One region of the Brevibacillus gelatini genome, then DNA from elsewhere that is predicted to be linked to it. Evidence: riboswitches for the same ligand, from Rfam matches in the RefSeq annotation. Region 1 holds a riboswitch; each other region holds the start of a gene.

Region 1 (7,422 bases):
ATCATCGAGTCCGAACGGGGAAGCCCGTTGTTTTTCATTCCCCTGCGGTCCACCCCCATCAAGAGGATGTTCACCCGCTCTTCGCCGTCCCATTCGGGAATCTCGGCCGCTTTCGTCGAGGCCCCTCCATCAAGGGCAGGCGTAATGACATTGGGCTCTTGAATATCTTGAGCAAATTGATAAAAAGAGTATCCGTAGTAACCTGCTGTCGCGGCAACCACGACGAGCATCAGGAGCAACACCCGTTTCCACATTCGCATAAAAAATGACTCCACCTTTTGTTCTCGGTATCACATGGGCACATCCCACCACTTGTTTAGTATACTCGAATCTTTCCGTTATGGAGCAGCCTTTATTTGGTGGATCTTGCTGAAAATATAAAACAAGACGCCCGTTCCCGAGCGTCTCGTCATGGTCGTTTTTGCTTATTTGTACGTGTCGTAAGCGGTAGTCAACAGGTTTGCGATCGTTTGCAGATCATTGTTCTCGATCTGATGGCGCTCGATCATCGTCATGATTTTGCCGTCCTTCATGATCGCAAAAGACGGGGACGATGGCGCGTAGCCTTCGAAATACTCGCGTGCTTTTGCTGTTGCTTCCTTGTCTTGACCTGCAAATACGGTGTAGAGGTTGTCTGGCTTGGAAGGATGGTTCAAGGAATGAACCACTGCCGGCCGAGCCAATCCTGCCGCGCAGCCACAAACAGAGTTTACGACGACCAAAGTCAGACCTTTTGCATTTGGCAGCGTCTGCTCAACCTCTTCTGCTGTGCGCAGTTCTACAAATCCGTTGCGAGTCAGCTCGTCGCGCATCGGCTGAATGACCTGGCTCATATATGCTTCATAAGACATCATGGGGCAACCTCTCCTTTTGTATCACGTTTCCATATACGTATTATTATAACCCGATCAAGTGTCCGGGAGAACGAAGAAGTGCTCCCATCCTACACTTCCATCAAAATGGTGAGAATCATCGGATTGCGGCCGGTCTTTTCATAAATAAACGGCTTGATGACTTCGTTGATCTGGGACTTCAACTCCGACCATTCCTTGATCTTCTTGTCCAACGCTTCCTGGAGTCGCTGGCGAACAAGCAGCGTCGCTTCCTGGATGAGCGATTCCGAACCGCGCACATATACAAAGCCGCGGCTGACGATGTCTGGTCCGGTGAGAATCTTGAAGTTTTTCATGTCGAGACTGACGACGACGACCATCAGGCCATCCTCTGCCAGATGCTTGCGGTCGCGCAGGACGATGTTGCCTACGTCGCCGATGCCGCTGCCGTCGATCAGCACGATGCCGGCGTGAACCTTGCTGAGCCATGCCTTTTCGCGGTTGCAGTTCAGCACCTCGCCGTTGTCCATGATGAAAATGTTGCTCTCGTCAATGCCTACCTGCTGCGCCAGTTTCGCGTGCGTCTTCAGCATCCGGTACTCCCCGTGAATCGGGATAAAGTACTTGGGACGAATAAAGCTGAGCATGAGCTTCAACTCTTCGCTGCTGCCGTGACCGGACGCGTGAATGTCAAACACGTGACTGAGCACGACGTTCGCACCTGCGCGGTACAGCTTGTCGATCGTCCGGCTTACATTAATCGTGTTGCCCGGAATCGGGGAAGCCGAAATGATGACGGTGTCCTCTGGATAGATCGACACGTTGCGGTGCGATCCGGAAGCGATTCGGGTCAGTGCCGCCATCGGCTCGCCCTGGCTACCCGTGCAAATAATCAGCACCTGGTTGTCGGCGTAGTTGTCAATGTGCTTGATGTCAATCAGCATGCCCTCCGGCATCTGAATGTAACCCAGTTCTTGTCCAATCATGAACACTTTTTCCATACTGCGGCCGATCACCGCTACTTTGCGATTGCACTGCTCGGCAGCGTCTACCACCTGCTGCAGACGATGCACATTGGACGCGAATGTCGCCAGGATGATCCGGCCGCGCGCTTTGCGCACCACGTCGAGAATCCCTTCGCCAACGGTGCGCTCCGACATGGTGAAGCCGTAGCGCTCACTGTTCGTACTGTCCGAGAGCAGCGCCAAAACGTCACCGCTCGCCCCGATTCTGGCAATCTTGCCGTACTCGGTCGTCTGTCCGACTGGCGTCATGTCGAATTTGAAGTCACCTGTATGGATGACCATTCCTTCCGGTGTATGAATCACAACCCCGAGCGAATCCGGGATACTGTGATTGGTGCGGAAAAAGGTCGCCTTCAAGCGGTTGAACGGAATTTCCGTATCTTCCGAGATCGGAATCATCTTCACGTCGTTTTGCATGCGATGCTCTTCCAGCTTCGCCTTGACCAAGCCCAGGGTCAGACGGCCGCCGTAGATCGGCACATTGATTTGTTTGAAAATATAAGGAATCGCTCCAATGTGATCCTCATGTCCGTGCGTTAACAAAAGTGCTTTAATCTTGTGCTGGTTGTCCACCAAATAGGAAATATCGGGGATGACCAGATCGATACCGAACATTTCATTCTCGGGGAACTTCACCCCGCAGTCAATGATGATAATTTCGTCCTCATACTCGACGCAATACATGTTTTTTCCGATCTCGCCGAGTCCGCCCATCGCGAATATCTTAACGTCGCTCAAACTCTTTCCTCCTAACATCATCGTGCATGATTTTGGAAACCCGAACCAAGCATGCCATTCTTATTGTAACACAACGCAAGGCGTTCGTTTCACCCAGTCTTGTCAAATCCACACATTCATCTTCGGTCAATAACCGAAAACTGATACGCCATCGCGGCTACTCTCTCGTTTGTTCTGCTCCCGAAAAAATTGTTCCATGCGGGTAGCTTCTTTGGCCTATCGGCTATCGGCGCGATTACAGCGTAAAAATCGGCAGGATGAGCTAGCCCTCCGCACGCTTTCCAAATTGCAAAGATTTTCCACGGATGACATCCGAAAATGGCCTCAAAATAGATGGCAAGCTTGTTCACCCGCAAAAAGGGGGTTTTACGCCATGCCAGCCTTTGTCACCTCGCTCTTTGCCCGGAGCGTCCTGACTCCCCTCCTGGCAAGCCTGCTGCTTTTCTTCTTCCAGTACGACCCTGCCTGCGCCCAGCCGCCGTATGCCAAATGGGGCAGATTGGCGATGCAGGAGACGATGAAAAAATATCCGCATGCGCAGATCGTCGATTACCTGCACGTCGGGCGCACAGCAAAAACGCCCACCACGTCGGAAGAGACGTTCAAGCTCTTGCTCCAGGAGGGCAATCGCAGGTGGGCGCTTCTTGTGCATATTGAATTTGAAAATCAGACCGAGCATGTCGTGCAGATTACGTTCGAGGAATCAGCCTGATTCAGTCTGCAAGCTGCTCCATGTCCTTCATCATCTGCTCCATGTCCATGTCGGCTGCCATTCCGTAGGCGCGGCGCATGTTTCCGTCGCCGTCGACGAGGAACATGCGGGCGGTATGGGCAAAGGAACCGTCAGGCTGCTTCAATACCGCGACTCCGAAATCCTTCGTTACCTTTTCCACTGTCTGGGCATCGCCGCGCAAAAACTTCCAGCCGCTCTGATCCGCCTTGAACTTCGCCGCATACTGCTGCAACACCTCTGGCGTGTCAAAATCCGGGTCAAAGGTGATGGAAATAAACTCAACCTCGTCGCCAAACAGCTTTTTCTCCTTGAGCTGCTCTTGCAGCTTGGACATGTTGTACGTCGTCGCCGGGCAAATGTCAGGGCAGTTGGTAAACATGAACTCGACCAGCCGCACCTTGCCTTTTCCTTCCGAGAACGTATACGACGTGCCGTCACTGTTGTCCAATGTAAAATCGGCAATCGGCTTCATCACGGGAATCGGCTCTTTTGCCATGTATTTGTAGCCCAACACGCCTACAATCGCAAGGATAATCACACCTGCGAGCACCGTAAACCAATGGCGCTGCAGCGCGGACCCGTGCTTCTGTGCTCCCTCACTCACGCATTTCTTCCTCCCCTGCTTTTCTCATGCGCCCGCCGCAATCCCGCGAAAAGGCGCATGTTTCTTTTTGGGCGAAAACATCCGCATTGCCAGTGCGGTCGCAATCGTATCCGGCTTACACTTCCTTCTCGCCAGGCCAAGCCAGCATGCCGCCGACCATATTGGTAGCGTCAAAGCCCAGTTCAGACAAATATTCGGTCGCTCGGTGGCTGCGCGCACCGCTGCGGCATACCAAAACCACCGGGAGCTCCTTGTCCAGCTCGTCGATGCGGTGCGGCAAAAAGCCGAGCGGGATCAGCTTGGCCTCTTTGATATGGCCTTCGTTCCACTCCTCCACCTCACGCACATCAATCACCTGGAGCTTTTCATTTGCAGCAAGCTTTTCCAAGAGCTCCTGCGGTGTCATTTCCTTCACGCCATGACTCATCGCGTTTTTCCTCCTGTATGTACAATCGTTTCGTCGTTTTCTGCCACTCCCATCATATCATAGGGGCATGCCATTTTCTAACGACGAGGGCGACGAAAGCGCCAGGATCCAGGGACAAATTTGTGACAGGGTAAGAAATGGTTTGTTTTTGCGCAAAAAAGCGCTGCTTGCGGACACCTGCCACGGGTGAGCATGAGAGAATTCACGAAAATCCAACCTGAAAACTTATAATTAAATATTGACAGCTCCGTAAGCCTTTCATACAATTATGACAATAATTGAAGCAACATGTTCATCAAGAGCGGTGGAGGGACTGGCCCTATGAAACCCGGCAACCAGCAAGCAAGCCTTGCGCGGTGCCAATTCCTGCAGAATCCATAGATTCTGAGAGATGAGTGCACTCCCGTGTATAATCCGGAGCCTTCTTCTACTCAGAGAATGGCTCCGTTTTTTTATCCCCAATCCCCCATATATGAAGGAGAGATAAGCATGTCTGACCAGCAACAATGGAAACCGGAAACCCTCGCTGTCCATGGTGGACAAGAAGTAGACCCCGTAACAGGCTCGCGCGCCGTTCCGATCTATCAGACGACTTCCTACGTCTTCCGCGACACGGAGCACGCTGCCAACCTGTTTGCCTTGAAAGAGTTCGGCAATATTTACACCCGCATCATGAATCCGACCCAGGATGCCTTTGAAAAGCGCGTGGCCCTTCTCGAAGGCGGCGTCGGTGCTCTGGCAACTTCCTCCGGTCAGGCAGCGATCACCTTTTCCATCTTGAACATCGCACAGGCCGGGGATGAAATTGTCGCATCCAGCAGCCTCTACGGCGGTACGTACAACCTTTTTGCGCACACACTCCCGCGATTTGGCATCAAGGTTCACTTTGTGGATCAGTCCAATCCGGAAAACTTCCGGGCGTTCATCAATGAAAAAACAAAGGCGGTCTTCTGCGAGACGATCGGCAACCCTCGCATTGACGTAGCGGACTTGCAGGCAATTGCGGACATCGCCCACGAAAACGGCATTCCGCTGATCGTGGACAACACGTTTGCTTCGCCGATCCTGTGCCGTCCATTCGAGCATGGCGCGGACATCGTGGTGCACTCCACGACCAAATTCATCGGCGGACACGGCACAGCCATCGGCGGCATCATCGTCGATTCCGGCAAATTTGACTGGAACAACGGCAAATTCCCGGGCCTGACGACACCAGACCCGAGCTATCACGGCGTCGTCTATACGGAAGCAGTCGGACCGCTCGCCTACATCATCAAGGCGCGCGTCCAACTGCAGCGCGACATCGGCGCAGCCGTCGCCCCGATCAACTCCTTCCTGTTCCTGCAAGGTCTGGAGACGCTGCACCTGCGCATGGAACGCCACAGCCAGAACGCCCTGGCCGTAGCCCAATTCCTCGCCGCGCATCCAGCGGTCGAGTGGGTCAGCTACCCTGGCCTGGAAGGTGACGCCCACTACGCCCTTGCGCAAAAATATTTGCCAAAAGGCGCTGGCGCCATCCTCACCTTCGGCATTCGCGGCGGTGTCGAGGCAGGCAAAACACTGATCGAATCCGTGAAGTTGTTCTCTCATCTGGCAAACGTAGGCGATTCCAAGTCGCTCATCATCCATCCGGCCAGCACGACGCACCAGCAACTGACGGAGGAAGAACAGGCAGCCGCCGGGGTAACGCCAGGACTGATCCGGCTGTCGGTGGGCACAGAAGCGATCGACGACATCATCGGCGATCTGGAGCAGGCACTGCAACGGGCTGTTCAGGCTTCTGCTGTTAACTAGGTTTGCTTATATCGTAAAAAGCGGCACGCATCTCTTATGGGGGTTGCGTGTCGCTTTATTTTTTTGGGTGCTGTCTTCTGTTTGTTGCTAGCTTTCAGGTGCTCGGCCCCTCTACATCGCCATCGGAGCGCTCATCGTCGTCGCCGCCGTCAGTGGAATCAGTTTGCGAAAATTTGTAAAATACAGGATATTCCCTGTATAATAAAATCCGATCAACCGCCTTTCAATCCTATCTATAATAAAGGAGATTTTCCATGACCCATCCCGCTCTGGATAGTCTTTTATCTTCTGTCAACCGCGTAATTGTAGGAAAAGCAGAGCAGGTGCGCCTGCTGGTGACTGCTCTGTTGGCGCGCGGGCATGTGCTGCTGGAGGACTTGCCTGGCATGGGCAAGACCGTGCTCGCCAAAACGTTGGCGCAGGCCATCGGCGGAACGTACAACCGCCTGCAGTTCACCTCTGACCTGCTGCCTTCCGATGTAGTCGGACTGCACGTGTTCAACCAGCGGACGAACGAGTTTGAGCTGCGCAAAGGACCTGTGTTCGCGGACGTTTTGCTCGCGGACGAAATCAACCGCGCAACGCCGCGCACACAATCCGGCCTGCTCGAATGCATGGAAGAACGCCAGGTCACAATCGAAGGTATCACGCTGCCGCTGCCCTCGACGCTGCTGGTGATCGCCACGCAAAACCCGCTTGAATCTGAAGGGACCTATCCCCTGCCCGAAGCCCAGTTGGACCGCTTTTTGTTCCGTCTGTCGCTCGGCTATGGCACGCGCGAGGATGCAAAAGAAATACTCCGCAGATTCCGCAGCACCTCTCCTTTGGAGACCGTGCAGCCAGTGATGTCTGTGGAACAAATCGCCGCCCTGCAAAAAGAAGTAACAGCCGTCCATGTCAGTCAGGCGGTGGAAGATTACGTCATCGACCTGACGGAAGCGACGCGCAGCCACCGCTCCGTCGATGTCGGCATCAGTCCGCGCGCCATGCTCGCCCTGCTGCGCGCAGCCCAGGCATACGCTTTTGTCTCTGGCCGCACTTATGTATTGCCAGACGACGTGAAGGCTGTTTTCCCGAGCCTTGCCGCCCATCGCATCCGCCTGTCCATGGAAGCGGAGCTGCATGTTACCGAAGAGGAAGTGGTGGCGCAGATCCTGTCGAGCGTGCCCGCCCCTGTCGAGGAAAGCGTGTAGCCGGATGGATACGAAGCAAACCTTTCATGTGATTGGCTTTCTCCTTCTGCTTTTCGCGCTGTTTTCCGGCAGTTG
Region 2 (7,422 bases), 1.7 Mb from region 1:
GGCCAGCAGTTTTTCCGAATCCACATGCTCGGGCAAATTCACCCAGAAGAACATGCCTCCTCTTGGCTTCTCCCACTGAACGCCGTCCCAGTTTTGGGCGAGCAGAAGCTCGTTCATCCACTCCATCCGCTGTTTGTAGGAAGCGCGAATTTTATCAATGTGGCTATCCAGATCGAAGCGGGAGAGCAGTTCATGGAGCGCAATCTGGTCAATCGTGCTGGATTGCAGGTCGACGGCTTGCTTCGCCTTGACCATCATCTGGACGACGCGCTTGTCACCGATAGCCCAGCCGGTACGCACACCGGGAGCGACGATTTTCGAAAACGTGCTCGTGTACACGACACAGGAATCTGTCGGATGCTCATCAAGTGAGAAAATGGAACGGTACGGAGCTTCTCCGTCAAACTGGATTTCGCCGTACGGATCGTCTTCCAGAATGAGGATATTGTTCGCTTTGCACTGGGCGAGCAAGCCTTGGCGGCGTTCCAGACTCCATACTTTTCCTGTCGGATTCGCAAAAGTCGGAATCACATAAACCATTTTCGGGCGATACTGGGCGATTTTTTTCGCGAGATCGTCCAGATCCATCCCATCTGCATCTCCTTGTACCGGAATGATGCGAATTCCGCGGAACTGGAACAATTGGACCGCAGCCAGATACGTCGGATTTTCTACCAGCACGACGTCGCCTTCGTCCAGATAGACCCGACACAGCAAGTCGACGGCCTGCTGGGAGCCCGTGGTCAACAGCATATTGTCCACGCCAACGTTCATATGTTTTTGCTTCATCCGTGAGGCAACCCACTCGCGAAGCGGAATGTATCCGTCAGTCAAACCGTATTGCAAACATTTGGCACCCAGATCAAATGCCCGATTGAACGCTTCGCGCATCGCTGCAATCGGAAAAGAATCCTCAGCCGGCAGCCCGCCTGCGAGCGAGAGCACTTGATTGCCTTGGGTCAGCTTCAAGATTTCCCGGACAGCCGAGGAGGATAATGCGTCTACTGATTTTGAAAAAGAATACTCCATGTCCCGTTCCCCCTTGATTTTGCTTATTCTTGTTTTATCACTGACCTCAGGCAAAGTCCAATCCCCGCTAGCTATGGCGCAAATAGGTTTTGACTATGTCGAGCGTACGCAAAAAGCCCCTCTCCACCGAAAAAGGGAAAGGGGCGAAATATGTAGCGTGGTTGGAAATACTCTACGCGATGCGGACAACCCGCGATTTTTCTGCATGCGGCAGGAAGGACAAATCCACATGGGAGCGCGCTTCCTCGAGGCCAATGTCTTCTGCCAAAAGCAACGCCTCTTCCTGGAAGGTAGGCGTACAGCTTCCTTCGTTCAGCTCACAGAGGCGCTTCAAACGCTTCAGGCGCTCGGCGCACTTTTCTTTTCGCATGCATTCATTGGCAAGCTCACATACATTGACGTGGCGCGCGTCCGCGATCATGCTGATGTCGTCCACATGCACAATCAGCCGCTTGCCTTCCTCTGTCACGAAGCCGATCGAGCAAAAATGCGCACCGGACATTTCCAGACGAGTGAGAACCGCATTGGTGAAAACCTCACCTGTGCGCAGGCGAACCTGAGCTGCTTCAATGGCTCCACCGATTTTCCGCTCGTTGGCGATCACCGTGTACATGTCCGTGTAACCGTTAATCTGATAGCGCATAATACCCTCCCGCTTCTGCTGAGATTAATTATCATTAACAACATCGTATAATGAAAATCATTATCTGTCAACGTTGAGAATGATTTTTATTCCTGTATGTCTCAGCGTCAGAAAAACCACACTCCCCAACCTCAGGAAGTGTGGTCCCCTGCTGCATTCCTATTTTGTTTTTGCAAAAAGCCCCAGTTGCTCGATCCGCCGTACTGCTTCTGCCAGGCGCTGTTCGTCCGACAACAGGGCGGCGCGCACGTAGCCTTCTCCGCTCGGGCCGAAGCCTACACCTGGTGCGACGACCACGTGCGCTTTTTCCAGCAGCAAATCAGAGAACTCGACCGAAGTAAAGCCTGCCGGGACGGGCAGCCAGGCGAAAAACGAGCCTTGCGATGGCGTAGCCTGCCAGCCGATGCGGTGCAGGTTGGAAAACAGCGCGTTGCGGCGGCTTTCGTAGACAGCGACCAGATCATGGACGCACTGCTGCGAGTCGGTCATCGCTTTGGCTGCCGCCATCTGAACAGCGCCAAACAGGCTGACGAAGTAGTGATCCTGAATCAGATTGATGAGCCTTACCAGCTCGCGGTTGCCGACCATCGCGCCTACGCGCCAGCCGGCCATATTGTACGTTTTGGACAACGTGTAAAACTCCACGCCCACCTCTTTTGCCCCCGGCACTTGCATGAAGCTGACAGGCTTTTTGCCGTCGTAGCTGATCGCGCCGTACGCGAAATCGTGGCAGACGACGATCGCGTGCTTGCGGGCAAACCGGATCGTTTCTTCGTAAAATTCAAACGGAGCGTTCACTGCTGTCGGGTTATTCGGATAGTTCAAAAACATCAGCTTGGCACGGTCCAGATCGGCTTGCGGGATTTTGCTGTAGTCGGGCAAAAACTGATTTTCTGCCGTGAGCGGCATCATCGACATCCGCCCGTTTACGACCGCTACGCCGGACCAGTAATCCGGATAGCCTGGGTCCGGTACGAGTGCCACATCGCCTGCGTTCATCAGCACCTGGCATATTTCCACGAGGCCGGTTTTGCTTCCAAACAGGATGGCTACCTCTTCCTCCGGGTCGAGGTCCACATCAAATTGTTGCTTGTACCAGTGTGCGACTGCCTGCTTCAGCTCCAGACGGCCGGAAAATGGCGGGTACTTGTGATGCAGCGGATTTTCTGCCTGCGCCTTCAGCTCTTCTACAATGTGCGGCGGCGTAGGCAGGTCAGGGTTGCCTTGGCCCAGATTAATGACGTCATGCCCACTCGCGATGACTTTGTTTACTTTTGCCACCAATGTCGCAAAAAACTGGGTGGGGAGCCGATCAATCATATCGGAAGGTTGGATGCGCATCTTTCTTCAGTTCCTTTCTTTTTAGGCCAATGTACAACAAAAACCCCCTCTTTCCGTACAGAAAAAGGGGGAGATCAACTTGGTCACGTCCTTATCTGTCAGGAATTCTCCTGCTGGATTTGGCACAGCATCTGCATCGCACGAGCGCGCAGATCCGCTGCCGGGCTTCATAGGGCCAGTCCCTCCGCCTCTCTTCATAAGTAAAGCACACGGAATATACTGTTTTTAATCTCCTTCATACTACATTGCGCGTTCCGAACGTGTCAAGATGCTTCGCGCGGCGAGCCGCTTTTTCCTGCTTACATCTTTTCTGCGGTCGTCTGCGGCACTTTTCCCGTACGGCCTTGAAAAGAGCTGTGCAGGGCAAAAAGCGCGACAGACAGCAAGGCAAGCCCCGCCATGATGTACAACAGCCCCTGCGCCTGGAAGTGCTGGAAAATGATCGCCCCGAGCAGCGGTCCGAGCATGCGTCCCGCCGATCCTGTGCCCGAGATCAGGCCCTGAATGAAGCCTTCGCGCCCTGGTGGCGTAAACTCTGCCGCTACGGCAGGCACGGCCGGCCAGACGAGCATTTCTCCGAGCGTCATGATGAACATGCCGGCGACAAAGCCAGCGTAGGAGGTCGTCTGCGACAAAATCAGCATCGACAGCACGAACACGTAGGAGCCGAGCAGCATTTGCGCGCGCAGTGTGCGGGCGAAGCGGCGAATGACCCAGGCAATCAGCGGCTGTCCGAACAAGATCAGGCCGCCGTTGATCGTCCACAGCAAGCTGTACTGACGCAAGGAAATCCCCAGCGACTGCATGTAGGTCGACAACACCGTTGTCCATTGGACGTAGACAATCCAACAGATGAAAAGCCCGCTGCACAAGAGCAGCAGTGCGCCCCACGCCACTTTTTTCGGCGGCAGCTGCTGCAGCGGCGCAAGCGCATCACCCGGATTCAGATGGGCAGCGCTTTGCCCGGCAGCCGCAGGAGTGCCCGCCGTATTGGCTTGCTCACCCTGACTGGACCCGTCCGCCGCTGCCTTGAGCTGACGGGGCAGGGTGAGTACGAACATGATGAGCACAATGACTTGCAGGATGGCGTTGCCGAAGAACGTCCAGGCAAACGAGATGCTCGCCAGCAAACCGCCAAGGGCAGAGCCCGCCGCCACCCCGGCGTTGAGCGCGACGTAGATCGTATTGATTCCGGTTCGCCCGCCTTCCGGCCACAGCACAACAGCGAGCGCATTCAAGACCGGAGACAGCATGCCGTAAAACAGTCCGTTCAGCAACAGCAAGACCGTATACATGGTGAAGTCATGCGTGACGCCAAGCCCGACAGAGATCAGAATAATGCCGACAGAGGAAAAAAGGATCGTGCGCATTTTCCCCCAGCGGTCGAACAGCATGCCGCCTGCGATGCTGCCGATCAGAAAAGCCCCCTGGTTCAATAACAGCAAAAAGCCCGCTACGGTCAGCGGCTTCCCCAAATAATCATGGATATAGATGGTGACAAGCGGCCAAATACAAGCCATTCCTGTAGAAAAAATGATCGCAGCAATCGCCAGAAGACGAATGCTGCTCGGATAGGATTGCCATTTCTGTTTCATGGTCTAGTTCTCTCCCCGGCGAAAATCGCCGCTTTTCCCGCCCGTTTTGCTCACCAGGCAAGTCGGGCCGATTATCATTGCTTTGTCCATCGCCTTGCACATATCGTACACGGTGAGAGCAGCGGCGCTTACAGCCGTCAACGCTTCCATCTCTACGCCCGTTCTTCCGGTCGTCCGCACAGATGCTTCCAGAGAAAGCGTCGTCTCGTTTTCAAAAGTGAAGCGAATGTCAATCCCGGTCAAAGGCAGCGGATGGCACATCGGGATGATCTCCCACGTCTTTTTCGCTGCCATGACACCCGCTACCTGTGCGACTGCCAGCACATCCCCTTTTTCTACCCGTCCTTCGCGGATGCGGGCGAGCGTTTCCGGCTTCATGACGATTTTGCTCTCTGCCACAGCCTCCCGTTTGGTCATGTCTTTTTCCGAGACATCTACCATCCGCGCGCGGTTTTGTTCATTAAAATGCGTCAACTGATCTTTCATGCAACAATCCGTCCTCCATGTACGCGACACTCGCAAACAGCCAAAAAGCCTGGCTGCCATCTGGCATCTGTTTATTCCTACCATACTCCCGCAGCCTGTGAAAAGCAATGGGAACATCGCTATCAACTGCTTCTGCGGCTTTCACTATCTTGCTATCCTACTCGCAAAACCGTACAAAAGCAACGCGGCGAAGGTATACTGTGCGTACAACAACCAGCAAGCAACGGAAAACGGGATCGTCTGGAGGCGTTGAACAAATGACGGAGAAACAATATGTGTACTGGTCAAAAGTAACCGTAAATCATTGGAACCTGTATCTTGCCGCGTCAGCCAAGGGGCTGTGCTTCGTCGGTTCCCAAAACAGCCCGCTGGAAGAGCTGACCGCGTGGCTCGCCCGGCGCAGGCCCCGCCATGCTTTGGTCCAGGATCACGAACAGCTCGCCCCTTATGTGACGGAAATCAGCGAGTATCTGCAAGGAACGCGGCAGCAATTCTCGCTCCCGCTAGATCTGCAGGGCACGCCGTTCCAGCTCTCGGTCTGGGAGGCTCTGTGCCAAATTCCATACGGGCAAACTGCTTCCTATACGGAGATTGCGGCTCGCATCCAACAGCCTGCCGCCGTCAGGGCTGTAGGTGCGGCGATTGGCGCAAATCCGCTGCTTTTGACCATCCCTTGCCATCGGGTCGTCGGTAAAAACGGCAGCCTTACCGGCTATCGCGGCGGCCTCCCCATGAAAACGGAGCTGATCGCACTGGAAAAAGGTAGTCTCACCAGAGGAATGCACGCACCGCCGCCCGGGGATCATTTTCACGACGCAAAAAAAGTAGGAAGGGACAAAAAGTGAACAGCACTTTCTTTTACAAACAGCCAAAAACGTTGCTCAATAAAGGAACCGGATTTTTGACCGACTACACCCATTCGCTCAATCCGTACACAGGCTGCTCGTTTGCCTGCTCGTACTGCTACGTGCGGCAAATGCCTGTCTCGCTGTTTCGCGGACAAGACTGGGGGACGTGGGTTGACATCAAGACGGGAGCCGCCGCGCTGCTCGCAAAAGAGCTGCAGCGGGCAAAAGCGAAGGGGCCTGTCTCGATTTTCATGTCGTCGAGCACGGACCCTTACCAGCCCGTCGAATATCGGGAGCAGGTGACACGCTCGCTGCTCGAAGTAATGGTCGAGCATCCGCCCGACTTTTTGCTCGTGCAGACGCGCAGCCCGCTCGTCACGCGCGATCTGGACCTGCTGCTTTGTCTGGGAGAGCGGGTACGCGTCAGTATGACGGTGGAAACGGATCTGGAGGAAATCCGCAAACATTTCTCCCCGCAAGCGCCCCCGATTGCCGCTCGGCTCCGCGCGCTTCGGGAGCTGGCTGCGGCTGGCGTCCCGACACAGGCGACGATTGCGCCTGTCTTGCCGAGCAGTGAAGCTTTTCCCGCCCTGTTGCGCCCGCTGGTCGGGCGGGTGTGCATTGACGATTTTTACATGGGTGACGGCAGCGGCGGCAAACGCACGAAGAAAAACGGGATTCCCGCGCTTTTTGCCGAGCTGGGACTGGAAGCATGGGCGGAGCCGGATGCCTACCTGCTCGTCTACGAGCGGCTGCGGCGCGTGTTTGCGGAAGACGAGCTGTACGTAAGCCAAAAAGGCTTCGCGCCGTAAGTCCTTGAGCCCCTTCGCGCATTGGCATCTGTGCCGGATTGTGTTATCGTCAAGCCATAGATAACTGTCATCCCAATCGGAAGTGAGGAATTGCTTTGACGATTACCATCTTGCTATTTGCCGGACTGGCTGAACGAGCCAATGTTCGCAAGATTGAACTGACTTTGCCAGAACAGGCAACCGTGCGCGACCTGCTGCAAGCAGTCGGTGAGCAGTATCCGGCTCTTGCGCCGCTACTCGGTAGCTGTTTTGTTTCCATTAATCACGAGTACGCTGCTTCTGATCGCGTCATCAGCCCGGATGACGAAATCGCGCTCCTGCCCCCTGTCAGCGGCGGCGAGGAAGTACCGCGCTTTGCCATTACCCGGGAGCCGCTGTCTGCAGACAAGCTTGTGCAACTGGTGAGCAACCCGCATGCGGGTGCCGTCCTGACGTTTGTTGGAACGGTTCGTGAATTTACGCACGGACAGCGCACCGTCTACCTTTCCTATGAAGCGTATGAGCCGATGGCTGTGGAAAAAATGAAGCAAATTGCCGCCGAGATCGAGGAGCGCTGGCCAGGAGCACAAGTCGCCATGCATCACCGCGTCGGCGATTTGGCCGTGGAGGAAATCGCCGTCGTCGTCGCAGTGGCAACCCCGCATCGCAACGAGTCTTTTGAAGCCGGG
Region 3 (7,422 bases), 2.1 Mb from region 1:
ATGGAGGCAGTGCGGCCAATGGCAATCGAAGAGGTGGCGAAAAACGTCGTGCGCGCCCAGTATGGCCCAGGGCAAATCGGGCAGACGCCTGTTGTCGGCTACCGGGACGAGCCTGGCGTATCGCCTGCATCCATGACGGAAACGTATATTGCGGCACGTGTCTGGATTGACGATCCGTTCTGGAGCGGAGTGCCTTTTTACATTCGCACCGGAAAACGGCTGAAAGAAAAGGCAACCCGCATCGTCATTGAGTTCAAAAATCCTTTGGAGCAGCTTTATCGGGAGCAGCAAGAAAAGACAGCGCCCAACCTGCTCATCATCAACGTGCACCCCAATGAAGGAATCGCCTTGCAGTTGAATAGCAAGAATCCGGCCAATAGCGGAAAAATTGAGCCTGTAACGGTCAATTTCAACTCAGGCCACAAGGACGTTCCCGAGGCGTACGAGCGGCTGCTGTTTGATGCGCTGCGCGGAGATTCAACCTACTTTGCCCACTGGAACGAAGTGCGCCTGTCGTGGAAATGGGTGGAGCCGATCCTTGCCGCCTTCGAACGCAATCTCGTTCCGCTTGTGACCTATGAGGCTGGTTCACACGGACCCGAGGCCGCGTGCGAATTGCTTCGCGAAGAAGGATTTTCCTGGTGGCTGGATAATATAGAAGAACGGGAGCTGGCGCCCATGCATGGGTAAGAGGCGCCAGACTCTGTCTGACGAAGCAACAAAAAGGGGGAAAGCGATTCATGCGTTTTGGCGTAATCGGTACCAACTGGATTACAGAAGAGTTCATCCAGGCAGGTCTTGCGGTAGAGGGCTTTTCCCTGCAAGCGGTTTGCTCGCGAACGATCGAACGCGCCAAAGAATTTGCTGAAAAGTTCGCGGCTCCTTTTTTCTACACAGATCCAAAAGAGATGGCAGCGAGCGGACACATCGACGCCGTCTACATTGCCAGCCCCAATTGCTTTCATGCCGAGCAGGCCATCCTGTGCATGAGACTGGGGCTGCACGTGTTGTGCGAAAAGCCGCTCGCCTCGAATGCGGACGAAGTAAAGGCGATGATTGCGGCGGCGAAAAAGCATGATGTTCTGCTTATGGAAGCGGTCAAATCGACGCTGGTTCCGAACTTTTTTGCGATTCAGGACCATCTGCCCAAGCTGGGCAAAATCCGCCGTTTTATCGCCAGTAATTGCCAGTATTCCTCCCGCTATGATGCGTACCGCGCGGGAGAGGTGCTGCGGGCCTTTGACCCTGCCTACTCCAACGGGGCGTTGATGGATATCGGGATTTACTGCCTTTATCCTGCGATCATCCTGTTTGGCAGACCGGATCAGGTCAAGGCAGAAGGAATTGTACTGACGTCAGGGGTAGATGGCGAAGGCAGCATGTTATTGAAGTACAAAGAGATGGATGCCATTCTCAGCTTTTCCAAGATTACGACCTCCTATCAGCCGGCGGAAATCCAGGGAGAGGACGCCACGATGGTCATTGACAAAATCAATCACCTGACGCGCATCGAGATTCGCTACCGGGACGGACGGATCGAGGACGTGACCAGGCCGCAGACACCCAAAATGATGCACTATGAAATCAGGGAGTTCATCCGGCTTGCTGCCGCAGGCGCCAGAGAGTCAGCGACGAATTCACATGCCGCCTCGCTGTTGACGATGGAAGTCATGGATGAAGCGAGAAGACAGATGGGCGTCGTATTCCCGGCCGACTTGCAGCGCGAAAGCAGGCAGCTTGGGACAGAAAAAGAAGAGCAAATAAGAGAGGCGAAGCGCGATGAAAATGTATGATGTGTCTGCCCCCATATTCGAAGGGATGACGGTGTACAAAAACAAGCCGGAAAAGCAGCCGAAGATTTTGTCGGCAACAAACGGCTATGTGACCGAATCGAGGATCGACATGGATGTCCATTCCGGTACACATGTAGACGCGCCGCTGCACATGGTGAAAGACGGGGAGACTTTTGAAAGCATTTCACTGGAAAAGCTGGTGGGAAACTGCCGCGTACTCGACCTGACGCACGTAGAAGACAAGATCGGACGGGCAGAGCTGGAGGGCTGCGACATTGCGCCGGGCGATTTTGTCCTGTTCCAAACGAAAAACTCGTGGGAGGATGCTTTTTCGTTCGAATTCGTCTATTTGGCACAGGATGGTGCGGAGTATCTGGTGGAAAAAGGCGTGCGCGGCGTCGGCACAGATGCACTGGGCATCGAGCGCAGCCAGGAAGGGCATCCCACCCATAAAACGTTGTTTGGCGCAGGGGTGATTGTGATCGAGGGCTTGCGGTTGCGTGAAGTTCCTGCGGGCCAATACTTCATGGTTGCGGCCCCGTTAAAGCTGGTGGGCACAGACGCTGCACCGGCAAGAGTGCTGCTGTTTGAGGGCTGGCAAGGTTAAAAGCTGCCAGGAATAACCGCATCATTTTCCAAAAACAAAGGAGGATCAGAGCATGCCAGGGAGACCGAATCGCGAGGAATACGGGGATTATTTTGACTATTATGTCCAGTTGGTGCCGGATGGTGAGTTGGCTGCGATCCTGGCGGAGCAAAGAGCGCAAACCGTCGAGATGTTTTCCCGGCTTACGGAGGAGCAACTGGCGTATCGCTACGCGGCAGGCAAGTGGACGGTAAAAGAAGTGCTGGGACATCTCATTGATACAGAGCGGATCATGAGCTATCGGCTGCTGCGCATTGCCAGGGGAGACGAGACGCCGCTCGCCGGATTTGACGAAAATGCGTATGTCTCGCAAGCATTTTTCCAGGAGCGCGACTTGGCAAGCATCCTCGAAGAATACCAGGCGGTTCGGCAGGCGACACTCGCCCAGTTGCGGGGAGTGGCGGAGGAAGCGTGGACGCGAATGGGAAACGCGAACGGCAACAAGCTGTCTGCGCGCACATTGGCGTATGTCATCGCCGGGCATGAGGCCCACCACTGCCGCATCCTACGGGAAAGGTACGGACTGGCTAATTAGCTTGCCCTCTCATCCGAAGCGAGTAAAAACGAGAAAGAAACTTGTTGACGAATGCTTTGGAATTTCTTAGAATAGGCTCAACAGCATACGAGGTTCTTATCCAGAGAGGTGGAGGGTCTGGCCCGATGAAGCCCGGCAACCGTTGCGAACAGCGACAAGGTGCCAATTCCTGCGGGGCGTTTTCGCCTCGAAAGATAAGAAGCGGGTACATCATAGCAGTCATGGCGAACCTTCTTCTTAGCGAAGAAGGTTTTTTGATGTTTTGAACACGATTGTGCATGCTTGCAGACTGCCGAAGCAGTGCAAAAATTCATAATGATCTTTATCCAGAGAGGTGGAGGGACTGGCCCGATGAAGCCCGGCAACCGTTACACAGCGTGTGACAAGGTGCCAATTCCTGCAGGACGGAAGCGTCCTGGGAGATAAGGAGAAGGCTTTTTTGATGCCAAACCTTCTTCTTAGCAAGAAGGTTTTTTCTTTTTGGTAAAAATATGCGATGAGGTGACAGGAATGAGTGCAGGTGTAGTCAAGGTAGGGTTGTTGGGATTGGGAACAGTAGGAGGTGGCGTTATCAAGACGATTCGGTTGCAGCAGGAAAAGCTGTTCGCACGATTGGGCAAACGCATCGAGATTGTCAAAGCGTTGGTCCGCGATTCGGAAAAAGAACGGGCCGTTCAGGTAGATCCCGCCCTGCTGACCACCAATTTCGAGGATGTGCTGAAAAGTGACGTAGACATTGTCGTCGAGGTTATGGGGGGCGTCGAGCCGACGTACGACTACGTGCGTGCCTTGATCGAAAAAGGGTGCCACGTGGTAACGGCGAACAAGGAGCTGCTTGCCAAACGCGGCCCAGAGCTGGTCGAACTGGCAAACCGGCATCAGGTCCATCTGGCCTACGAAGCGAGTGTTGCAGGCGGTATCCCGATTTTGAGCGTGCTTCGACAGTTTCTGCGCACGAACGATATTCACGGAGTGCGCGGCATTCTCAACGGGACGACGAACTTCATCCTGACGAAGATGGAAGCCGAACAGCTCCCTTATCAGGAAGTGTTGAAGCAGGCGCAGGAGCTGGGGTATGCGGAAGCTGATCCGCGTTCTGACGTGGAAGGGTTCGACGCGATGTACAAACTGTACATTCTCGCGCAGCTTGTGTACGGCGAATCGCTGCCGCTTGCCAATGTCGTGCGCAAAGGAATCGCGGATTTGTCCCCCGGCCACATCCGTATCGCGAGCGAGCTTGGCTACCGAATCAAGCTGATTGCCCAGGCGCAAAAAACGGAGCAGGGAATCCGGCTCTCGGTTCAGCCGACGATGTTGCCTCTCGCCCATCCGCTGGCGCAAATCCAGGATTCCTTCAACGCTGTTCAGCTTTCGGGGAACATCGTCGGCGATCTGCTGTTTACGGGCAGAGGCGCAGGCGAGCTGCCAACCGCAAGCGCCGTCGTGGAAGATTTGGCTTATTTGTTGACGCAGCCGTTTACCCCGCATCCGGCCTGGAAGGAAAAAACGGCGGAAGCACAGCCGGCTCAAGGTGAGGACGAGCGCGTGCTGTGTTATCTCGAAGGGTCGTGTCCCGCGGCCACACCTGATCGCGTGCTGCATTTCCTGCGCGAGGCGGGCGTGACTGTGACCAAGCTGAAAGTGCAATTCGACCTGGGCGGCGTATTGCGTGCGGGGCTGATCGCAACGGGGATTCGCGAAGAGCACGAGGCAGTGCTGAAAAGCGATTTTGGTCTGGAGGTGCGCTGCTTCCCGCTGCTTGAAACAGCTTGAAATACGAAAAGCTACGTTTCTTGCCCATCCTTTGCCTGTATGCGGCCGTCCGCGTCAATCTGCACGTTTTCCGAGAGCGACTCGATTCGGCGGAGCAGCGCGGCTCCGTCCGCGGCATTCATCGGCACCGCTTGTCCCAGCTCGGCGTGAAAAGGAAGCATGGTCAGGCTGCAGACGGCGTTTTTCGTACAGCTTGCTTGAAGCACCATCGTTTCCCATGTTTTCGGCTCGGTTGATCGCGTGAAAATGAAATTGCCCAGGCTGTAGGCGATCCATTTGCCGCGATACTGTTCAAAGCCTTGCAGGACATGCGGATGGCCGCCGACGACCAGGTCTGCGCCTGCGTCGATGTATGCTTTTGCCAGCTCTTTTTGATGCTCGACGGGAAAGTCTTCCCGCTCTTTTCCCCAATGGGCGATCACGATGACGAGATCCGCTTGTGCCCTCGCCTGTTGAATGGCTTGGACGGCCATGGCGGGATCATACGTCCCTGCCAGTCCTGGCGCGTTTTTTTGCGCGAACCAGCTAACTTCCGGTATCACCCGGCTAAAGCCGAAGAGGGCGAGCCTGATCCCGTTTTTTTCCACGAACACAGGAGCGTAGGCGCGTGCGGAATCGACACCACCTCCGACGTAAGCGATCCGGTTTTGCTCCAGAGCGTCGAACGTATCGAGCAAGCCGTCTACCCCCTGGTCCATCGAGTGGTTGTTCGCCAGATTGACCGCGTCGATGCCGGCTGCTTGCATGGCGGGCGCAGCCAAAGGGGAGGACTTGTAGACGAACGCCTTGTTGTCTGCGGGCGTCCCTCTGGTCGTAAGCGGCGACTCCAGATTGGCAATCGTGTAGTCATCCTGTAAAAAAAGCTCGCGCACATGCGTGAACGGATAGTGGTAGCCTTTTTCCAGCAAAACCTTTTCCACATTTCCGGCCATCATCACGTCGCCGACAAAGGTGAGCCGGACAGTCTGCTCCTGTACAGCGGCGTGAGTCGGCGCGGGATTGGTTTCAGGGGCTTTGTGCTTGTCGAGTGTCGTGAAGCTGAAATAAGCTCCTGCCCCGACGCAGGCGAGCAAGCTGAAAAGAAGCGTGTTTTTCCATGCCCTGCGCCGCATGGATCGTCTCTGCATTTGCCGGGATCGCGTCCGGCTGTAATTCGTCTCGATCATGGTTCTCCTTTCTTCGTTGATGAAAAGATGGTGAATTTTGCTATGATAAAGCTAATACGAAAAGAGGCGAAAAAAGATGCAATTGTTCTTTGACCATCTGGTTCATTTTGTCCATCGGCAGCCCGAAGAAGCAGCGCGGCTGTTCCGCGAGGTGGGATTTCACGTTGTACCTGGCGGCAGGCACACCCGTTGGGGGACATGGAACAGTCTCAGCTATTTCGGCTTGTCCTATGTGGAGTTTTTGGCTGTCGAGGATGCCGTTGTTGCCGGGCAATCCGACAATCCGCTCATTGTGCAGCTGGTAGCCGAGCACGGTCTTGGCGAAGGGCTTGGGCAAATCGCCTTGCGCACCAGCGAAATGGATCGGTGGGCAGAGCGATTTCGGGCGCTTGGACTTACGCTCATCGGGCCGGTAGACGGGAGCCGCACAAGAGACGACGGAAAAACATTGCGCTGGCGCATGCTGTTTGCCGAAGATCCGCAGACTGCCCGAAACATGCCGTTTTTGATAGAGTGGCAAGAATCAGACGATGAGCGGCAGGCAGATTTGACACAGCGAGGGATCATTGCTCCCCATGCAAACGGCGCCACCGAGCTTCTGGCAGTCGGTTACGCCGTCGCGGACCTGGGCGCGGCGACGGCGGACTGGACGCGGTGGTTCGGGTGGCAGGCCGCAGAAGCGTTCACCGATGAGCGGCTGGGCGCGCGCTGTGTGACGTTTGCGCTGCCGGGTGGAAGCATCGTCCTGTGTGAACCGACGCAGGCTGGAGTAGCGCAGCAGGCGCTCACGTCTCGCGGGGAACGTCCCTTTTTTGCGAAAATGGGGGCGGCAAAGGCGCAGCCGTTTTCGTACGACATATGCGGCGGGATGTATCTGGTTTGATTGTCCCCTGGCGGACGACTCTCCGCAAAAAAAGCAACCGATTTCCTTCAAGCACAGGAGGAAACCAGTTGCTTTTTCGTTTTTCCCAGACATCATTACGTGCCAAACGTCTTTTTCGCCAATTGCTTGTACATGTACAGCATCGCGATACGCCAAGGAACAAGCATGCCAAAAGCAAGCAAGAAAAAAAGTCCGCCCGTCTGAATCGGGGTAAAGCTGTCGTTTATCACCAGTTTGATAATCAACCGGATGATGAGCAACCCTGCCAGGATGAAGAAGAAAGCCCGGGAGCGCTTGAGGTAGATGTCCCGGCCGATCACTTCAAAGCGCGAGGTCATAATCAAAGGAATCGAGAAAAACAACCCCGTGACAAAAGCGGCCAGATCGTACATCGGCGGGAGTGCTGCCTCTGGAAAGAGAAACATCGCAAAGCCCGTCGACATGAAGAAAGGCGGCAGGATGATGCTCTTTGCGGACACAGGCTTTTTTTGCCGACGCATGCGCACAAAGATGACCGCAGTCGCCATCAACAGCGGAACCAGGATGCCGAGTGCAGGGGAAGATAGGATCTGCATGGGAAAAACGCCTCCAAAGACTTGCAACAAATTTTCAACGTTGTTTTTTCT
Region 4 (7,422 bases), 860 kb from region 1:
CGATGCGGTAGCCCGTGTCAACTACACCCTGGAAAACATGAAGGTGGAAGCAAACAGCCAGCGCATCTGGGCGTTTGACATCCCGGCTACTTCGATCAAAAAGTCGGAAGTGAACGTGGAGGAGTTGACTGCCTTTATTCCAAAGGCGCGTCAACGCAAAAATGACAAAGCAGCATACGCGGAGCCTGGGTTCGAAGACAACAAAGGCCTGCTGCAATAATCGAAAAACCCTTTTTGCCCATGGTGAAAAGGGTTTTTCGCCTGCTAAAACGTTCCAAATCTTGGGGAAACAGGGTTGCTTTTCGCCCTTTTCATCCGCTATGCTAGGACGAGAAGCACAATACTTGAGTATCTTTTTGAACGTACGGGAAATGGTAAGCGCACGTGTTTATTGGTTTCGCTACGTTAACAAAACCTTCCACTACAGCGCGGGCGCTCCAGGTAGAGAGCTGCGACAGAGGTTTTCTTGCTGCGCTCGTTGCAGGGGAAAGTAAGGAAGGACTGTTTTTTATGAAAAAATCGATTCACATAGCCGTGTCATTAGCGATGCTGCTCACGCTTGCTCCGCTTGGCGAACGGGCTGCACTCGCTGCCGCGCCTGCTTCCAACGACAGCTATCTGAGCAACCAGCTGCACATCAGCCAGATCAAGGCAGACAAGGCATGGTCGGTCGCGAACAGCAACCAGGCGATTACGATTGCCGTACTCGATTCAGGAGCGGACTACAACCATCCTGATTTGAAAGGGAATTTGCTGCCGGGCGTCAATCTGGTCAACCCCGGAAAATCCGCGCAGGATGACAACGGGCACGGTACAGAAGTGATCGGGGTTCTCGCGGCAAAAGGCAACAACGGCATCGGGGTTGCAGGGGTAGTCTGGAATGCCCGGATTTTGCCGATCAAGATTTTGAACAAAGACGCTGTGACAAATGTGGACATGATCGCCAAAGGGATCAATACTGCACTCGACAGGGGAGCAAAAGTCATCCTGATGTCGTTTAGCAGCCTTTCCTATTCCCGCTCCTTGACAGAGGCAATCGACCGGGCGGAGAGAAGCGGAGCGGTCCTCGTCGCAGCGAGCGGCAACGAAGCAAGCCGCGTGGCCTATCCGGCAGCCTACCCGACAGTGGTTGCGGTAGGGGCTGTGAACGGGAAAAACCAGGTGATCTCTCAGTCCAATACGGGGCCCGAGCTGAATCTTGTGGCGCCGGGGCTTAACGTATATACGACGAAGCTGGGCGGAAAGTACGGATCGTTTTCCGGTACATCGGCCGCAGCGCCTCAAGTGGCAGGAGCGGCGGCCCTGATCCTGGCGCGTTATCCCAAGCTGACGCCGCTCGATGTCAGGCAATTGCTTTACCAGACGGCTACCGATCTTGGCGAGAGCGGCTGGGATCGGCAGACAGGCTACGGACTGCTGGACGTGAACAAGGCAGTGCGCAGCGCACTCTCCAGTGACTTTTTGGAGCCGAACAACACATTGCAGCGGGCCAAGGCATTCCCGATTGAACAGCAAATCCGCGGCAACCTGGGGCCGAACGACACGGTCGACTGGTTTAAGATGGACGTACCGTATGACGGCAAAGTCAGCTTTACGGCGAAGATTAACTCCGGGGTATCCTCCGCCATGGCGGCTACCTTTTACTCCGAAAACCGGACGCCGATTACGCATTATTTTGGAAACGGGGATACCGTTACCGTCCCGGCAAAAGCGGGCAGGATGAACATCAAGCTGATGCGAAACGGCGGCGTCAATGCGTTTACATACGTGCTGACGAGCAAGTTCACGATCAACCCGGACCGCAATGAGCCAAACGATACGATGGCGACGGCAAGACCGCTTGTCGGCAACCAGATCAGCGTCACGGGCAACTTCCACCAGGAGGGCGACCAGGACTGGTTCTCCTACTACGTCCGCGAGTACGGGCATCTGGATGTGACAGTGACGCCCGACAACAAGCGGGTGGACCTGGTGCTTGCCATAGGGAAGCAGAACGGAAATAATACGGTTTGGGACCCGATCTACGACAACGACGACCGCGATCACCCGGCTGAGCGTGCGAGCAAGGAAGTCTCTCCGGGAAAATACTACATTCGGGTCAGCGAGTATCAGCAAAATGCGGTAAACGGTGAATACCGCCTGGATCTCGGTTTCACTCCGCTGAAAAAAGACCTGAACGAACCGAATGACACGTACAGCAGGGCCTCGCCGCTCGCCGCCGGAGGGGTCATGACCGGAACCATCCCGACGGCATCGGATTCAGACTGGTTTCAATTTACGCTCCATACAGATTCGTACGTCACAATTCGCGCTCCGTTCATTCCCGTATCCAGCGGGTTTCGCATCGCCCTTTACAGCGAGAAAAACATGAACTACGCGCTCGCATCGACAAATGAAGTGGCAGAGCTGTCCGACCGGGGCAAGGAGATTTTCAGCCTGCGGTTGCCAAAAGGCAAGTATTACGTGCGCCTGAACAGCGGCATTCCGTTCAAGTACGATGCTTACAAACTGACGGTCACGCAGCAGCCGCTCGTCTCGGGGTATCGGGATATTTCCGACCACTGGGCGCGTACAGAGATTGCCAGGCTGAGCTCCAAAGGCATTGTCAAAGGCTTTGACGATGCGACGTTCAAGCCCAACCAGGCAGTCACCCGCGCCCAGTTTGCCACCATGCTGCTGCAGACGATGCGCGCTACTGGCTCCAAAGTAGCTACCACCTATTCGGGAAAGGAAGCATTTTCTGATCTGCCAAAAAAGCATTGGGCGTACAACACCCTTGGAGTGGCTTATCAGCTCGGGATCTTGAAGGGGTATCCTGACAGTCAAATCAAGCCTGACCTGGCTGTTTCGCGGGCGGAAATGGCTGTGATGATCGCCAGGGCGAAGGGCTTGGCGCTGAACAGCCGCAGCACATCGAGCTATCGCGATGTTCCGGCCGACCACTGGGCAGCTCCGGCAATCGGGGCCATGACGGCGAGAAACTGGCTGAATGGGTACGGCTCGAACTTCAAGCCCCAGGGAAGCGCTACGCGGGCCGAGGTTGTTGTATTGCTCGCCAAGTCGTATCAAGTGTAAGCGTACAAGCGAAAACGTACAGCCTCGCCGGATCGCACACGGAAAAGCGCACAGCAGATCACCTCAGATGCTTCCCGCAGGCAATTCAGCAGCGTTTTTCCCAGGGCGGTTTCGGCCAAAAAAGTCCTCTGTAAAAGTCTATTGACACCACCTCAAAAAACAATTATTCTATAATCCGTAATGGATACTCTTATCCAGAGCAGGCGGAGGGACTGGCCCTATGAAGCCCGGCAACCGTCTGGAGCGGTGCTAACCAGCAGGACGGAAATCTGTTCTGGCCGATAAGAGGATGAAGGAAGCTAAAAGCGCTCAAACCTTTTCCTCCAAAAGATGGAAAAGGTTTTTTATTTGCGTTTACGTCGATAAAATCCTGACTCGGCTACCAAACTATTTGTATGAGGTCAAAGGAGGTATTTTCTCATGGCTTTGCAAAAGGGTCGTCGTCTGTTCACATCGGAGTCTGTTACCGAAGGACATCCGGATAAAATTTGTGACCAAATTTCCGACTCCATTCTGGATGCGATTTTGGCCAAGGATCCAAACGCTCGTGTAGCTTGCGAAACTTCCGTAACTACCGGTCTGGTTCTCGTAGCAGGTGAAATCACCACCAACACGTACGTAGACATCCAAAAGCTGGTTCGCGACACTATTCGTGAAATCGGTTATGATCGTGCAAAGTTCGGCTTTGACGCTGACACTTGCGGCGTTATCACTGCGATCGGCGAGCAATCCGCTGACATCGCTCTTGGCGTAGACCAGGCACTGGAAGCGCGCGAAGGCAAAATGACTGACGCTGAGATCGAAGCAATCGGTGCAGGCGACCAAGGACTGATGTTCGGCTTTGCTTGCAACGAAACTCCTGAGCTGATGCCACTGCCGATCAGCATGTCCCACAAGCTGGCGCGCCGTCTGACTGAAGTTCGCAAAAACGGCACCCTCGCTTACCTGCGTCCTGACGGCAAAACGCAAGTAACGGTTGAGTACGATGGAGACAAACCAGTTCGCATCGACACAATCGTTATTTCTACTCAACACGCTCCAGAAGCGACATTGGAGCAAATCAAGCAAGACCTGATGGAACATGTCATCAAACCAGTTGTTCCAGCTGAACTGCTGGACGCTGATACCAAATACTTCATCAACCCGACTGGCCGTTTCGTCATCGGCGGACCTCAAGGGGATGCTGGCTTGACTGGCCGCAAAATCATCGTAGATACTTACGGTGGCTACGCTCGTCACGGCGGCGGCGCGTTCTCCGGTAAGGATCCGACGAAAGTAGACCGTTCCGGTGCTTACGCTGCTCGTTACGTAGCGAAAAACATCGTGGCTGCCGGCCTGGCTGACAAATGCGAAGTGCAAGTGGCTTACGCCATTGGTGTAGCACAGCCTGTATCCATCTCTGTCGATACGTTCGGTACAGGAACCGTTTCCGAAGAAGACCTGGTGAAACTGATCCGCAAACACTTCGACCTGCGTCCGGCTGGCATCATCAAGCAGCTCGACCTGCGTCGTCCTATCTACAAACAAACAGCGGCTTATGGCCACTTTGGACGCAATGACCTGAATGTTCCTTGGGAGCAAACAGACAAAGCAGAAATTTTGAAGCAAGAAGCTGCTCAACTGGCAAAATAAGAACGACAACAAGCAAGAGCCTGGTAATGCTACTGGGCTCTTTTTGTTATGGGAAAATTTCCCATTTTTTAGTGGGTCTTGATCGAAGGGAAAATGTAGGACTGTGTCGAATCTCCTAGAGAGGAAAATAAGGAGGGGTTTCTTTGCCGAACAGAAGGCTCTTCCTGACCGTGTTTGTTATTTGTTTGCTGCTCATTGTGTCTACAGCAGGGATTGGTCATTTTTACCAATTTAAAAATAATGCGCAAAAAGCGCAACCTTTTCCCCAAGTAGATACGTCTATAAGCATAAGCGCGGCGGAAATTGCTGAGCCAAACGTCACGCAGAATGAAAAAGCAACGGTAGAGCCGAAAAAGTGGTATAACAATCAGGTAGTCGTTCTGACGTATCACCATGTCACGGATGAATCGGGTCAGCGGTACGTGATTTCGTCGGAGCAATTTGCAAAACATATGTCGTTTTTGCACGAAAACGACTTGCATCCGATCTCGTTGGATGAGTTTTTGCGGTTTGTGGATACAGGGAGCTTGCCGACAGAGAATGCTGTCCTGATTACGTTTGACGACGGCTATGAGAGTTATTACACGGAGGCTTTTCCCATCTTGCGTACATACGGCTACCCGTCAGTGAACTTTGTGATTGCAGGGCGCTTGCGAGATGTAGCCGATCGAAAACGGGAGAACATGACGACGCCGCTGACGCGTCAGCAAGTCATGGAAATGCTTCACTCCGGGCTGGCTGATATTGGTTCGCATACGTACAGCCTGCACGAAGAGGAAGCACGGAATGAATGGGGAGAGATGGGACCGGAGACGGCGCCCGTCTACTTGCAAGATTTGAAACGATTGGAAAATGAGGAGGAATACAGGGATCGACTTTACGTTGATTTCAGTATGTCTCGTGTAGGCTTGAACAAATGGATGGGCCGGGAGATAAAAGCGATTTCATTGCCTTTTGGCTATACGAATCCCATCGTACTGGAGACAGCGCGGCAGGCGGGCTACGGATATGTCTTTACCTCTACACCCGGTTTTGTGAAAAAAGGGGTAGATCCGTTCGCCATCCCGCGAAACGATGTGGGACTGCGAGATGTAGATGAGGTCATACTCCATCAGTTGTTCACGAAGGCGAAAAAAGAGTTCGAAGGAGAACAATCATGAACAAAGTGATCGACATCAGCGTGCTGGATGGGGTGATTAAGAGAACCATTGAAACCGTGGAAACGAGTAAAACGCAAATTTTTGATATAGCCGAAAACGCCAGGCAGCAAGGCAACTCGTTAAAATTCGAGTTGCACGAGCTTCGGCAGGAAATCTCGAAGGTCATCCAAAAAGTCGATGCGCTGGAGCTGGCCTATCGCAAGTCGCGCAACAAGCTCGTTCAGGTAAGCCGCAACTTCCACATGTATACGGAAGACGACATTCGCATCGCCTACGAGGAAGCGAGCCGGATTCAGGTGGAGCTATCCATCTACCGCGAGCGGGAAAACAACCTGAAGCGCCGGCGAAACGATCTGGAGCGGCAACTGCGGACGCTGGAGGAAACCATCGTTCGCGCTGAGAAGCTGGTTTCCCAGATGGGTGTCGTGCTCGGTTATTTGACTGGTGATCTGAGCAAGATCGGAGTAGCGCTGGAATCGGCCAAGCAGACTCAATTGATGGGGCTGAAGATCATCCAGGCCCAGGAAGAAGAACGCAAGCGTGTCGCGCGCGAGATTCACGACGGGCCGGCCCAATCGATGGCAAACGTCGTGCTGCGCTCCGAAATCGTGGAGCGCATGCTGAAAAACGAGCGTATTTTGGAAGCGCAAATGGAACTGCACGAACTGAAAGAAATGGTCCGGCTGAGCCTGGCTGATGTAAGACGGATTATTTTTGACCTTCGCCCAATGGCTCTGGATGACCTTGGACTGGTGCCCACTCTGCAAAAATATATCCAGACGTGCGAAGAACGTATCCATGCTGCCATTGATCTGGTAGTATTTGGTGTGGAGCCGCCGCTGCGCAGTTCTGTCAAGGCTGCGATTTTCCGTCTCGTGCAGGAATGCCTGAACAACGTGGAAAAGCATGCGAAAGCTTCTTCGGTACAAGTGAAGCTGGAGTTTCTGCAGGAGTCGCTGAGTCTCGTCGTCAAAGACGATGGAGTCGGATTCGATCTGGAAAAGCGCATGGCAAACGGCAACTCCTTTGGGCTTTTGGGAATGCGAGAGCGCGTGCAACTGCTGGAAGGCAGTGTGGATTTGCAATCGACTCCGGGCGAAGGAACAAAGGTAATTTTTCAAATACCGTTAAAAGTATGAACCGATACAGATCATGTACACAGGGGGATGAAACATGGATAAGAGACAGCAAGAGCTCCGCATTGTGATTGTGGACGACCATCAATTGTTCCGCGAGGGAGTTAAACGTATTTTGGAAATGGAAGAGGATTTCAAGGTCGTCGGTGAAGGGGCGGACGGTGGAGATGCTGCGCTGCTTGCGGAAGAGCACAAGCCGGACGTTTTGCTGATGGACATCAACATGCCGAACATCAACGGCGTCTCTGCTGCAGAAAATGTCATTTCAGTGAGTCCCTCCACGCGAGTCATCATGCTCTCTATTCACGATGACGAGGGCTACGTCTATCGCACGCTGCGTTCCGGCGCGTCCGGCTACCTGCTCAAAGAGATGGGCACCTCCGACCTGGTGGAAGCTGTACGCGTGGTAGCCAGCGGCG

What was found. A riboswitch is a leader RNA that binds a small molecule or an ion and turns the genes downstream of it on or off. The one in region 1 is predicted to bind S-adenosylmethionine.
Region 2: it holds a riboswitch for S-adenosylmethionine, as region 1 does, so the genes downstream of both, AAFJ72_RS15685 (pyridoxal phosphate-dependent aminotransferase) here and AAFJ72_RS02310 (homocysteine synthase) in region 1, are expected to answer to the same signal.
Region 3: it holds a riboswitch for S-adenosylmethionine, as region 1 does, so the genes downstream of both, AAFJ72_RS13705 (homoserine dehydrogenase) here and AAFJ72_RS02310 (homocysteine synthase) in region 1, are expected to answer to the same signal.
Region 4: it holds a riboswitch for S-adenosylmethionine, as region 1 does, so the genes downstream of both, metK (methionine adenosyltransferase) here and AAFJ72_RS02310 (homocysteine synthase) in region 1, are expected to answer to the same signal.

What each region holds. Positions count from the first base shown of each region.
Region 1 covers NZ_CP154342.1:418,996-426,417, reverse strand. The annotation lists gene AAFJ72_RS02340 (LCP family protein) at 1-260, opposite strand, end outside; gene AAFJ72_RS02335 (BrxA/BrxB family bacilliredoxin) at 426-854, opposite strand; gene rnjA (ribonuclease J1) at 944-2,614, opposite strand; gene AAFJ72_RS02325 (YqzG/YhdC family protein) at 2,970-3,308, shown strand; gene AAFJ72_RS02320 (SCO family protein) at 3,310-3,933, opposite strand; gene AAFJ72_RS02315 (rhodanese-like domain-containing protein) at 4,049-4,360, opposite strand; SAM riboswitch class I at 4,650-4,758, shown strand; gene AAFJ72_RS02310 (homocysteine synthase) at 4,850-6,154, shown strand; gene AAFJ72_RS02305 (AAA family ATPase) at 6,409-7,347, shown strand; gene AAFJ72_RS02300 (DUF58 domain-containing protein) at 7,352-7,422, shown strand, end outside.
Region 2 covers NZ_CP154342.1:3,219,400-3,226,821, forward strand. The annotation lists gene AAFJ72_RS15675 (PLP-dependent aminotransferase family protein) at 1-1,029, opposite strand, end outside; gene AAFJ72_RS15680 (hypothetical protein) at 1,202-1,672, opposite strand; gene AAFJ72_RS15685 (pyridoxal phosphate-dependent aminotransferase) at 1,832-3,013, opposite strand; SAM riboswitch class I at 3,102-3,216, opposite strand; gene AAFJ72_RS15690 (MFS transporter) at 3,313-4,608, opposite strand; gene moaC (cyclic pyranopterin monophosphate synthase MoaC) at 4,612-5,094, opposite strand; gene AAFJ72_RS15700 (methylated-DNA--[protein]-cysteine S-methyltransferase) at 5,352-5,939, shown strand; gene AAFJ72_RS15705 (SPL family radical SAM protein) at 5,936-6,754, shown strand; gene AAFJ72_RS15710 (molybdenum cofactor biosynthesis protein) at 6,850-7,422, shown strand, end outside.
Region 3 covers NZ_CP154342.1:2,847,983-2,855,404, reverse strand. The annotation lists gene zwf (glucose-6-phosphate dehydrogenase) at 1-690, shown strand, start outside; gene AAFJ72_RS13720 (Gfo/Idh/MocA family protein) at 741-1,793, shown strand; gene AAFJ72_RS13715 (cyclase family protein) at 1,780-2,400, shown strand; gene AAFJ72_RS13710 (DinB family protein) at 2,453-2,974, shown strand; SAM riboswitch class I at 3,068-3,175, shown strand; SAM riboswitch class I at 3,294-3,403, shown strand; gene AAFJ72_RS13705 (homoserine dehydrogenase) at 3,485-4,747, shown strand; gene AAFJ72_RS13700 (CapA family protein) at 4,759-5,913, opposite strand; gene AAFJ72_RS13695 (VOC family protein) at 5,990-6,796, shown strand; gene AAFJ72_RS13690 (CcdC family protein) at 6,892-7,371, opposite strand.
Region 4 covers NZ_CP154342.1:4,074,666-4,082,087, reverse strand. The annotation lists gene AAFJ72_RS19695 (SLAP domain-containing protein) at 1-220, shown strand, start outside; gene AAFJ72_RS19690 (S8 family peptidase) at 511-3,075, shown strand; SAM riboswitch class I at 3,263-3,363, shown strand; gene metK (methionine adenosyltransferase) at 3,496-4,707, shown strand; gene AAFJ72_RS19680 (polysaccharide deacetylase family protein) at 4,851-5,867, shown strand; gene AAFJ72_RS19675 (sensor histidine kinase) at 5,864-7,006, shown strand; gene AAFJ72_RS19670 (response regulator) at 7,041-7,422, shown strand, end outside.